Regions from separate parts of the Streptomyces drozdowiczii genome, predicted to be linked through region 2. Evidence: riboswitches for the same ligand, from Rfam matches in the RefSeq annotation. Region 2 holds a riboswitch; each other region holds the start of a gene.

Region 1 (4,025 bases), 570 kb from region 2:
GAGCCCGGCGACCGCCAGCAGGGCGGGCAGCTGGTCGACCGTGCGGGCGGAGGCGATCGGCGCGGCCACCGTCGGGCGGGAGGCGAGCCAGGCCAGGGCCACCGTCGCGATCTCGGCGTCCCGGTCCCGCGCCACCGTGTCGAGCGCGGCGAGCACCCGCCGGCCGCGCTCGGACTCCAGGTGGCCGGCCGCGCTCCCGGCGCGGGCGCTGTCCACCGTCGCCCCCGGGCGGTACTTGCCGGTGAGGAAGCCGGAGGCCAGCGCGTAATACGGGACAGCGGCGAGCCCGGCACCGGCGGCGGTGTCCTGGAGTTCGCCCTCATAGGTGTCCCGGGAGACGAGGTTGTAGTGCGGCTGGAGCGCCACATAGCGGGCCAGACCCTCGCGTTCGGAGAATTCCAGCGAGGCGCGCAGTCGCGCGGCGCTGATGTTGGAGGCGGCGATCTCGCGGACCTTGCCCTCCTTCACCAGCTCGTCGAGGGCGGTGATGATCTCCTCGACCGGGACGGTCTCGTCGTCGAAGTGCGTGTAGTACAGGTCGATGTGGTCCGTGCCGAGCCGGCGCAGCGACTCCTCGGCGGCCGACTTGATCGTGGGCGCCGAGAGGCCCTTGTAGCCGGGGAGGGCACCGACCTTGGTGGCCACCACGACATCGGACCGGTTGCCGCGCGAGGCGAGCCACTTGCCGATGACCGTCTCGGACTCGCCGCCCTCGTTGCCGGGGACCCAGTGCGAGTAGGCGTCGGCGGTGTCCACGAAGTTGCCGCCGGCCGCCGCGTACGCGTCGAGAACGGCGAAGGACTGGTCCTCGTCAGCGGTCCAGCCGAAGACGTTTCCACCGAGGCAGAGCGGGAAGACCTGGAGGCCCGACGGGCCGAGATTGCGCAGTGAAGTCATAGGTGGAACAACAGCTTCCGGGCCACCCGCTATTCCGTGCCACCTACATCCGGCAGGCTGCCGCCGCACGCGAACCGGCAGCCCTGACGTCGGGGGGTGTGCGTCAGGGCTGCCGGGGTTCGTAAGGCCGCGTACGGGGAAGGGCCGCGGCGTCGGAGGAGGAGACCTCAGACGGTCAGGCCGCGGGCGCGCAGCCAGTCCATCGGGTCGATACCGGTGCCGTCCGGGGTGTGGACCTCCAGGTGGAGGTGCGGACCGGTCACGTTGCCGGTCGCACCGACGCGGCCGATGGTGTCGCCGGTGGTGACCTTCTGGCCGACCGTGACGCCGATCGAGGACTGGTGGCAGAACCACAGCTCGGTGCCGTCCTCCAGCTCCAGCACCGTGCGGTAGCCGTAGGCGCCGGACCAGCCGGCCGACTTGATGGTGCCGGTGTGGATGGCCTTGATCGGGGTGCCGGTCGGGGCCGCGAAGTCGAGGCCCGTGTGGTAGCCGGAGGACCACATCGAGCCGGCCTCGCCGAACGTCGAGGTGATCGTGTACGAGGAGGTGGGGATCGCGTAGCCGGCGGCGAGCTTGGCCAGGCGCAGGGCCTCGGCCTTCTTCTTCGCCGCCTCCTCCGCCTTCTTCTTCTCGGCGGCGGCCTTGGCCTCGGCCTCGTCCTGCTGCTTCTTCGCCTCGGCGGCCGCCTTCTCGGCAGCGGCCTTCTCCTCGGCCGCCTTCGCCTCGGCGTCGGCGGCGCCCTGCTGCTGCTCGGCCTGCTGGAGGATGCGGGCGCGCAGCGCCTCACCGGCGTCCGTGGTGCCCTGCTCGGCCTCGGCGGTGGTGATGCCGGCGGTGGTCAGCGGGGCTGCGGCGGTCGCGGTGGCGGGGGCTTCGGCCCGGCTCTCGCCGGAGAACAACGCACCCACGCCGGGGAGGGACTTGGCGTCGGGGAGATTGTCCGCGAGGGAATCGGGAAGAGAGATGGAGACCGGCGGTTTGCTCTGCGCGGTGGCCATGCCGCCCGCGCCGACGGCCGCGATGACACCGACGCCGAGGACGGTGGAGCTACGGGCCAGACCATTGCGCTGCTTGGCGACACGGTGCTTGCCGCGGACGGGGCGGACAGACTCCTCGGTGGGGTTCCATTCCTCCCAGGTCCGCTCGGAGTCGGCGTCGTCGGCGCGGAAGCCGCTGCCGAAACCGGCGCCGGTGGCGAAGGCGTTGCCCCGATCGGTCGCGTAGTCGCCGCCCTGTTCCGGGAGGTGGGCGGTGCCGGGGCCGGACGCGAAGTCGGCGCCGTACTCGGGCACGAACCGGGAAGGTGATTCGGGGGCAGGCTTGTTGGACGCCACGCGGGCGCACTCCTTTCCTTCCTTCTCGCCTACCGGGTTAGCTGACGGGTTCGGAGCAGGAAGGTCTCCTACGGGTTCCTCCGCCTCTTGTGAAGACGAAGACGCCCGATTCACCCCATGTAGGTGGTTCCCCGGTTCCCTTGCGGAATTCGGCGCACGCGCGCGGCGCCGTCCTGACGACGGCTGGGACAACCGCGCTGCGTTATCGAACGTTAATAGACAGACGCCTCCGATTCCAAGCCGTTCCCCCGATCGTTCACGCGCCCGGCCTGGACTTACGCGACACAAACGGGTGGAATCGGGCGACTTGATCGGCGCTCAGCCACTACGCGTTTTCTGACGTTGCGTCAACTGTTATGCGGAGCGGCGCCCCTCAATCACTGAGCGTGGCACCCCGCTTGACGATCTTCACCGTCCTGCGCCGGTCGGGCTGCCCCCTCGCCGGCCGGGCCACCGCGAGCAGCGCCATGTCGTCCGTCGACTCGCCCCCCGTATGCAGCCGGACGTCGTCGGTCAGCGCGGACAGCAGCTCCTCCGGGCCCGGGAAGAGCCGCCCGCTCAGCCGCTCCGCGGGGTCGTAGAAGACGCCGTCGGCGTCACGGGCCTCCGACAGGCCGTCCGTGTAGAACAGCAGCGTCCCGCCGGCCGGCAGCTCCCACTCGTCCGAGCGGTCCGGCCGCACCCCCAGGTCCATGCCCAGCGGAAGCGCGGGCTCCGAGGGCGTCAACGCCTCCACCGCCCCGTCCCCGTGCAGCAGCAGCGGGTCCGGGTGGCCGCGGTTCACCATCCGTACGCGCTCCGCGCCCGGCGGGATCTCCGCGAGCACGGCGGTCACGAACCCCTCGAACGCGTCCAGATTGCTCCGCCGCACCGACTCACGCGCCAGTGCGCGCTCCAGCCGCTGCGCCACGCCCTCCAGCGACTTCTCCTGCTCGGCCGCCTCCCGGAACGCCCCGATCACCACCGCCACCGCGCCGACCGCCTCCAGCCCCTTGCCGCGCACATCGCCCAGCACCAGCCGTACGCCGTACGGAGTGTCGGCGGCCGCGAAGAGGTCTCCCCCGACGAACTCGTCGGCCTGCGCCGCCTCGTACCGCGCGGCCACCTGGAGCCCGCCGATCCGCTCGGGCGGGGTGGGCAGCACGGCCCGCATGGCCGTCTCGGCGATGATCCGGGCGGAGGCCAGCTGCTCGTTCCCGCGCCGCACGACGCGGTTGATCACACACGCCTGGACGGCGACCGTGAGCACGGTGAGCATCTCGATGAACGAGACCACCTCGACCAGGTCGCCGGTGTAGAGCCGGATGCCCGCGAGGGCGAGCACCGCGGCGATCCCGATCCGAATCGTGGTGCCCAGGCCGAAGAAGGGCGCCGCGATCAGCGGGGCGGCAGCGAATATCGGGACGGCCGTGAAGGAGGGCGGCGTGAAGAGGTCGAACACCACCCCCACGACGATCATCGCCACCGGCAGCACCCGGACGAACCGGCGGCCCCGTGCGCCGTCGGGCCCTCGCCACCGTCGCGTCCACTTCCCCACCTGCGGTCTCCTGCCCGGTGCAGCCGCGGCCGGTACCGCGCATCTCCCCCAGCCTCGCGCCCGCCCGGCCGGCGGGCGACTCCTCGACCGCCGATGGGGCGAACGCGTGTACGTCGGCAACGCATCAGGCCCGGCACGCTGTCTGCGTACCGGGCCTGATCCTTCAGTAGCGGGGACAGGATTTGAACCTGCGACCTCTGGGTTATGAGCCCAGCGAGCTACCGAGCTGCTCCACCCCGCGTCGGTGAACCCAA
Region 2 (4,025 bases):
GGTACTGCGCGGCGGCGTACGCGCCGAGCACGTCGCGGGCGGTGTTGAGGCGGGCGGTCCTGCGGGCGGCCTCGTCGCGCAGGGCGTCGACCGACTTGGCGGCGGCGGTCGCCTCGGACTTCGCGCCGTTGTACTTCTCGGTGGCGACCTCCGCCTCCCGGTACAGCCGGTCCACCTGGGCCTTGACCTGCTTCGCGGTGGGCGCGGGGTCCGCGTGCGCGGCTCCCGGCAGCACGGCGGCCGTCGCGGCTCCGGCGACGGCGAGGGTCGCCGCGGCGCGGGCCGCGGAGGCGGTGGTGAGGCGCTGCCTGGGTTTGCGATGCGCTGCCACGGGGGCGGGCGTCCTTCCGTGCGACGGCCCGGCGGGGTATACCGGCGGGCTTCTCCGGTGGCCGGGGAGGACGGTTCCTGGTCCACGGCCACCGGGAAGGGACGCTAATCCCAGGTCACGGGAAGGTGTCGTTATGACGGTTATTGCCCGCTCTTGGCGTGGCATTGTCACTGCGTGATCGCTCTTGCAGCCCTGCTGACCGGGAAAAGGGTCGCAGAATCAGGCAAAAAGTGCATTCATCATTCAAGCGGCCCGTAGGCCCCACCCTGCCCGGAGCGGTACGGGAAGAGGGTTCTAGGGTGCGGAACCATGCGTGTACTCATCGATTTCGTCGTCGCCCTGCACATCATCGGCATCGCCGCCCTGCTCGGCGGCTTCCTCGGCCAGATGAAGGCGATGAAGGCCGGCACCGCCCGGTTCGTCCCCGGCATGCTGCACGGTGCGCTGACCATGCTCGTCACCGGCGTCGCCCTCGTCGGCCTGGACCAGGCCGACGACCACCCCGTGAACAACGTCAAGATCGGCATCAAGCTGCTGTTCCTGGTCGTGATCCTGGGGCTCGTCTACATCAAGCGGGACGAGGAGAAGGTGGAGAAGGGCGCCTTCGCGGCGGTCGGCGCGCTGACCCTGGCGAACATCTTCATCGCCACGCTCTGGACCTGAGCGGCGGACGCGCCCCGGAAGAGCGGGCCGGTCCGCGCGGACCGGCCCTCTTCCCCGGTCAGGCCGGGCGCACACTCCCGTAGATCGGCATGTAGTAGATCGACTCCTCGCGCACGTTCGCCCCGGGCTTCGGCGCGTGGATCATCATCCCGTCGCCCTTGTAGATCCCGACGTGGCTGATGTCGTCGTAGAAGAAGACCAGGTCACCGGGTTGCAGATCGGCCGTCGCGACCCGGGTCCCGACGTTCACCTGGTCCCAGGTGGTCCGCGGGAGGTCGACGCCCGCCGCCTTCCAGGCCGCCTGCGTCAGTCCCGAGCAGTCGTACGAGGCGGGGCCGGTCGCCCCCCAGACGTACGGCTTGCCGATCTGGGCGCGGGCGAACGCGAGGACCTTCTCCGCCTTCGTGGAGGCGCTGCTCCCGGAGCCGGTGTCCGAGCCGGAGCCCGAGCCCGTCTCCGTACCGCCGCTCCCCGACTCCTTGGCCTTCTGCTCGGCCTCCTTACGGGCGGCGGCCTGCTTCTTCGCCAGCTCCGCCGCCTTCCGCTTCGCCTCCGCCTCCTTCTTGCGCTCCAGCTCCGCCAGGCGCGCCTTCTCCTCGGCGGTCAGCTTCGACAGCAGTGTCCGGGCCTCGGTCAGCTTCGTCTGGACGTTCTGCTTGCTGGTGCGCAGATCGGCCTGCGACTCGGTCAGCGTCTCCAGGCTCTCCACGGCCTCGGCCCGCTGCTTGGACACCTTCGCCTGCTGCGTACGGAACTCCGTGACCGCCTGCTGCTGGCGCTCGGCCATCCGGTCCATGAGGTGCGTCTGGTCGAAGAACGACTGCGGGTCGTCGGCCAGGAAGAAGGTCGCGGTCGGCGCGAGGCCGCCGTTGCGGTACTGGGCGGCGGCGTAGTTGCCCAGCGTCCTGCGGGCGTCGTTCAGCTTCTCGGTGCGCTCGGCCACGCTGTCCAGGAGCGTGTCGACCTTGGACTTCTGCCGGTCCGTGGCCTCCTTGGCCTGGTTGTACTTCTGGGTGGCGGTCCCGGCCTGCCGGTACAGGTCGTCGACCCTCTTCTGGACTTCCTCGATGCTCGGCTTCGGCGCGGGCGCGGCCATCGCGCTCTGGGAGGACAGCAGCGTCACCGAGGCCAGCGCGGCCGAGGTCAGCCCGACGGCGGGGACGGTGGAGCGCATCCGGGTGCGCGGTTTGCGATGCGACGCCAAGGCCGGCATCTCCTTCCGTGGACCGCCTACCGGGTTAGCTGTCGGGTTCGGGCGGAACGGAAGGCTGCCCTACGGTCCGGTGGGGAAGGACCGATTCACCCCGGTACTACGTGTGGGTCCCCGGTTCCGGGCGGGCCCGGATTCGGCGTGGCGGCACGCTCGGCGTAGGTCGCCTCTGGGGGTACGGGCCGTCCGAACGTGCACGCTAGCCAACTGATGGGGCCGCTGTGAAGGTTGGTGTGCGATATGCCCGATACATTTCCGTGACCTTTTCGGACCGGGGCCGGGTGTCAGTCGGGCGCCTTAGACTCGGACAGCGATGAGCAGCCTCTTTGACGACAGTTTCCTGGCCGGCCTCCAGCAGGAGGAGGACGCGCCCCCGCCGCCCCCCGAGGACCCCGCACCCGAAGCGGTGCCGGAGGACCTGTTCGCGGGCGTGTTCGAAGGCCCCCGCCGCCCCGTGACGCGTACTACCGCGACGGCGCGCACCGCCCCGTCATCGACCCCGAGGCGCTGCTCGACGGGCTGAACACCGAGCAGCGCGCCGCCGTCGTGCACGCCGGGTCGCCCCTGCTCATCGTGGCCGGCGCGGGCTCCGGCAAGACCAGGGTGCTCACCCACCGCATCGCCCACCTGCTGGCCGAGCGGGGCGTCCACCCCGGCCAGATCCTGGCGATCACCTTCACCAACAAGGCCGCCGGCGAGATGAAGGAGCGCGTCGAGCAGCTGGTCGGGCCCCGGGCCAACGCGATGTGGGTGATGACCTTCCACAGCGCCTGCGTCCGCATCCTGCGCCGCGAGTCCAAGCGGCTCGGCTTCACGTCCTCGTTCTCGATCTACGACGCCGCCGACTCCAAGCGGCTCATGGCCCTGGTCTGCCGCGATCTGGAGCTGGACCCGAAGCGGTACCCGCCGAAGTCCTTCACCGCCAAGGTCTCCAACCTCAAGAACGAGCTGATCGACGAGGAGACCTTCGCGGGCCAGGCGGCCGACGGCTTCGAGAAGACGCTCGCCCAGGCGTACGCGATGTACCAGGCCCGGCTGCGCGAGGCCAACGCGCTGGACTTCGACGACATCATCATGACGACGGTCCACCTGCTCCAGGCGTTCCCGGACGTCGCCGAGCACTACCGCCGCCGCTTCCGGCACGTCCTCGTCGACGAGTACCAGGACACCAACCACGCCCAGTACACGCTGGTACGCGAGCTGGTCGGCCCGGCCGGCCCGGAGAACGCCCCCGCCGAGCTGTGCGTCGTGGGTGACGCGGACCAGTCGATCTACGCCTTCCGGGGCGCGACCATCCGCAACATCCTCCAGTTCGAGGAGGACTACCCGGACGCGACGACGATCCTCCTGGAGCAGAACTACCGCTCCACGCAGACGATCCTGTCCGCCGCCAACGCGGTCATCGAGCGCAACGAGAGCCGCCGCCCCAAGAACCTCTGGACCAACGCCGGTACCGGCGCCCGCATCACGGGCTACGTCGCGGACACCGAGCACGACGAGGCGCAGTTCGTCGCCGAGGAGATCGACCGCCTCACCGACGCGGGCGACGCGAAGGCCGGCGACGTCGCCGTCTTCTACCGGACGAACGCGCAGTCCCGTGTCTTCGAGGAGATCTTCATCCGCGTCGGCCTGCCCTACAAGGTCGTCGGCGGCGTCCGCTTCTACGAGCGCAAGGAGGTCCGGGACGTCCTGGCCTACCTGCGGGTCCTCGCCAACCCCGAGGACAACGTCCCGCTCCGCCGCATCCTCAACGTGCCCAAGCGCGGCATCGGAGAGCGCGCCGAGGCCATGATCGACGCGCTCTCGCTGCGCGAGAAGATC
Region 3 (4,025 bases), 1.5 Mb from region 2:
GCCGGCCCAGTCGTCCTCGTACAGCGGGTCCTCGATGGAGACCAGCGGGTACGCGGAGACGAGCTCCTCGTAGTACTCGGTCATCTCGGCGGCCGAGCGGGACTTGCCCTCGAACTCGTACGAGCCGTCCTTGTAGAACTCCGAGGCGGCGACGTCGAGCGCGAGCGCGATGTCCTTGCCCGGGGCGTAACCGGCCTCCTTGATGGCCTCGATGATGAGGTCGAGGGCGGCGCGGTTGGACTCCAGGTTCGGCGCGAAGCCGCCCTCGTCGCCGAGGCCGGTGGAGAGGCCCTTGGTCTTCAGGACCTTCTTCAGCGTGTGGTAGACCTCGGCGCCCCAGCGCAGCGCCTCGGAGAAGGACTCGGCGCCGATGGGCGCGATCATGAACTCCTGGATGTCCACGTTGGAGTCGGCGTGCGAGCCGCCGTTCAGGATGTTCATCATCGGAACGGGCAGCAGGTGCGCGTTCGGGCCGCCGAGGTAGCGGAACAGCGGCAGGTCGCTGGCCTCGGAGGCGGCGTGGGCGACGGCGAGGGAGACGCCGAGGATGGCATTGGCGCCGAGCGAGCCCTTGTTCTCCGTGGCGTCCAGGTCGAACATCGCCTGGTCGATGAGGCGCTGCTCGGTGGCGTCGTAGCCGACGAGCTCCGGGCCGATCTGCTCGATCACGGCCAGGACGGCCTTCTCGACACCCTTGCCCTGGTAGCGGTTGGGGTCGCCGTCGCGAAGCTCAATGGCCTCGAACGCGCCGGTGGAGGCGCCGGACGGAACAGCAGCACGACCGGTGCTGCCGTCGTCGAGGCCGACCTCGACCTCGACCGTGGGGTTGCCCCGGGAGTCGAGGATTTCCCGGGCTACGACGACGTCGATGGACGGCACGAGGCATCTCCTTCTGGGATATGACGCTGGTTGTGCAGGGTCGCTTTGGCCTTGCGACAAGAGCCTAACCGGCCCGGCCGTCTGCGTCGGCCGACCGCCCGTCCCCTGGGACGAAAAAGGACCCGAGGGCGGGCATACCGGGGCGGAACGCCAAATATTTACTGGTCAGTAACTACAACAGTTGAACGGTCCACGAGGTGCGAACGCCCCTGATGCGGCGTGCCCCGGCCCGGCACACACGGGGGGAGAGTGCGTGCCGGGCCGGGGCGGCCTGAGCGATCAGCGAGGAGGGATCGCGGCTGCTTCGTTACTTCGTGAGGTGGAGCTGCTGACCCGGGTAGATCAGGTCGGCGTCCTGGACGATGTCCTTGTTCAGCTTGAACAGCCGCTCCCAGCCGCCCTTGACGTGGTGCGCGGAGGCGATCTTGCTCAGCGTGTCACCGGCGACGACCTTGTACTCGCCGTCACCCTTGGCGACCTTCTTGCCGGTGGGGGTGGTGACCGTCTTCTTCGGGGCGTCCGAGCGGTCGGAGCGGTTGGTGGCCGGGGCCTCGGTGCGCTCGGCCTTCTTCGGGGCGGCCTCCTGCTTGGGGGCGGCCTCCTGCTTCGCGGCACCGGAGCCGGTGTCGACGCCCGGGTCGACACCGTCGTTGGTCAGGTTGCCGGCACCGGCGCAGGACCAGGCGCCCGGGCCCTGCATGTCGAGGAGCTTCTCGGCGGTGGCGATCTGCTGGGCCTTGGTGGCCAGGTCGGCGCGGGGCGCGTACTGCGTACCGCCGGCGGCGGCCCAGCTGGACTGGGAGAACTGCAGGCCGCCGTAGTAGCCATTGCCGGTGTTGATCGACCAGTTGCCGCCGGACTCGCACTGGGCGACGGCGTCCCAGGTGGCGACGGAGGCGGCGGAGGCGTTGGTCGCGCCCATCAGCGGCACGGCGACGGCGGCACCGGCGACACCGGCGAGCGTCGCGACACGGACGGCCTTGGAGGGGCGGCGGTGCTTGTTGCCCTTGCGGTTGAGCAGCATCGAGTCTTCTCCTCACCGACGCCTGCGAGGTGAGCTGTCGGGTTCGGGCCAAGTGAGTTGCCCGGCCGCGCTCCTGGCGCGACTTCACCCCTAGCCGGCCCCGGTTCGTCTCCCGACGACCGGGCCCAGCGCCTACCTGGGTCCCCCGCTCCTGCCTACGGCGCTTTCGCGTCTGTTCCCTTCGACCGACGGCAGGATTCGGCGTGACGGTCGACGGGGCCCGCGGTGCGAGCGGTTCCGACCGTAATCACACCCACCGGCCATATTCAAAGAAGGACATACCGGATAATCATCCCGTAAGAGCATCCGATGAACCCTCATTTGTGCAGGTCGGAACGGATGCGGCGGGACCTCCCGGACAAGCAGCGTGAGTTCACGCAAAGAGACCCATGTCTCACTCGGTCAAAAGTGGGACATGGGCCTCTTAAACCACCCAAAGCACAGAGGGCTCTAACGGCTCATCCGGCGCTCTCGGCGACCTTCTCGGGGGCCGGGCCGGCCAGGCCCAGATCGAGGTTCTGACCGGGCAGGATGAGGTCCGGGTCGGAGCCCACCTCGGCCTTGTTCGCCTCGTACAGCTCGGGCCAGCCGCCGGGCAGCTCCTGCGCGTCGGCGATCGCCCAGAGGTTGTCGCCCGGCCGTACGGTGTACGTGCCGTCAGCCGGCCGCGTGGCGCTGTCGCGTGCGTCACCGTCACCCCGCGAGGCGTGCCGGCCCGCGTCCCGCCCCTCGGCCGTCCCGGCGGCCTCGTCGGCGGCCGGGGCGCCCCGGTGCTTGCCGCCCTTCGCCCGCGCGTCGTCCGCCGCGCTCGCCGAGGGGTCCGCGGAGGGGTCGGCGGACGGCGTCGTGGACGGGTCGGCGGAGGCGGACGGGTCGGCGGACGGGGTGCCCGAGGGGTCGGCGGACGGGGAGGCGTCGGCGCTCTTGCCCGCGTGCTTGCCGGAGCCCTTGCCGGCCTTCTTCTCCGTGGCGGCCGAGCCGGACGCCGCGTCCGACGGGGTGGCCGAGGAGGCCGAGGACGCGTCGTCCACCGGGTCGGTGCCGAGACCGGCGTCGAGGCCCGAGTCGGCGCTCCGGGCGGGCTCGTCCGCGTCCTGGTCGCCCGGGTCCACGTCCGCCTTGCCCGCGGCCTTGGTGAGCCCGGAGATCACCGCACAGCTGGGCCACGCCTTCGGGCCCTTGGCAGCCAGGACCCGTTCGGCCACCGCGATCTGCTGCGAGCGGCTGGCGAGGTCGGCGCGCTCCGCGTAAGCCTCGCCGCCGTACGCCTTCCACAGCTCCGGCGTGAACTGGAGACCGCCGTAGGAGCCGTTGCCGAGGTCGGCGCTCCAGGTCCCGCCGCTCTCGCAGTCGGCCACCCGGTCCCAGGTCGCGGTGTCCGCGGCGTGTGCGCTTGCCGCGCCGAGCAGCGGGATGGCGATGGCCGAGCCGGTGACGCCTGCGGCGACCACGATGGCGGGTGCCTGACGAGGGCGGCGGTGTCTGCCGTTCGCGGAGCCCATGGGAGATGCCTTCCGTGTGACTGACAAGCGACTGGTGAGTCGAACGGTGAACCTAGCGAAACTCGAACGTGAGTCACAAGTCGATGCAGTAGAGATCACGCGAAAGTCACAGAGTTGACAGAGCGTCACTTTCCCGGGTGCGCGCCCCCGGCGTGAATTCCACCGGCAGAGTGCGCAGTCCGCGCATGATGAGCCCGCCGCGCCACCGCAAATCCCCCGATTCTCCCGCAAGTCGCAGGTCCGGAAGGCGCGTCAGCAGAGTGGCGAGCGCGGCCTGTCCCTCCAGCCGCGCGAGCGGCGCTCCCAGACAGTAATGAATGCCGTGGCCGTAGCCGAGGTGCTGATTGTCGCTCCGCGACAGGTCCAGGGTGTCCGGTCCCGCGAACCGCTCGGGGTCCCGGTCGGCCGCCGCGAGCACCACGAGCACCGGATCGCCCTCCGCCACGCGCTGCCCTCCGATGGTCAGCGGCTCGGTGGCGAACCGCCAGGTGGCGAGCTCCACCGGGCCGTCGTAGCGCAGCAGTTCCTCGACCCCGGTGGCCAGCAGTTCGCTGTCGCCGGCCGCCAGCGCGCGTTGCAGCCGCTCGCGCTCGGCGGGGTGGTTCAGCAGGGTGTGGACG

What was found. Region 2 has a riboswitch for cyclic di-AMP ahead of NEH16_RS12180 (C40 family peptidase). Riboswitches for the same ligand answer to the same signal wherever they lie in the genome.
Region 1: it holds a riboswitch for cyclic di-AMP, as region 2 does, so the genes downstream of both, NEH16_RS14955 (M23 family metallopeptidase) here and NEH16_RS12180 (C40 family peptidase) in region 2, are expected to answer to the same signal.
Region 3: it holds a riboswitch for cyclic di-AMP, as region 2 does, so the genes downstream of both, NEH16_RS19155 (transglycosylase family protein) here and NEH16_RS12180 (C40 family peptidase) in region 2, are expected to answer to the same signal.

What each region holds. Positions count from the first base shown of each region.
Region 1 is NZ_CP098740.1:3,305,003-3,309,027, forward strand. It holds gene NEH16_RS14950 (aldo/keto reductase) at 1-897, opposite strand, end outside; gene NEH16_RS14955 (M23 family metallopeptidase) at 1,065-2,234, opposite strand; cyclic di-AMP (ydaO/yuaA leader) riboswitch at 2,246-2,399, opposite strand; gene NEH16_RS14960 (PP2C family protein-serine/threonine phosphatase) at 2,608-3,771, opposite strand; tRNA gene NEH16_RS14965 (tRNA-Met) at 3,939-4,012, opposite strand.
Region 2 is NZ_CP098740.1:2,738,047-2,742,071, reverse strand. It holds gene NEH16_RS12190 (C40 family peptidase) at 1-331, opposite strand, end outside; gene NEH16_RS12185 (hypothetical protein) at 641-994, shown strand; gene NEH16_RS12180 (C40 family peptidase) at 1,053-2,207, opposite strand; cyclic di-AMP (ydaO/yuaA leader) riboswitch at 2,206-2,356, opposite strand; partial or broken gene pcrA (DNA helicase PcrA) at 2,518-4,025, shown strand, end outside.
Region 3 is NZ_CP098740.1:4,193,030-4,197,054, reverse strand. It holds gene eno (phosphopyruvate hydratase) at 1-879, opposite strand, end outside; gene NEH16_RS19155 (transglycosylase family protein) at 1,187-1,903, opposite strand; cyclic di-AMP (ydaO/yuaA leader) riboswitch at 1,908-2,076, opposite strand; gene NEH16_RS19150 (transglycosylase family protein) at 2,362-3,405, opposite strand; gene NEH16_RS19145 (cytochrome P450 family protein) at 3,512-4,025, opposite strand, start outside.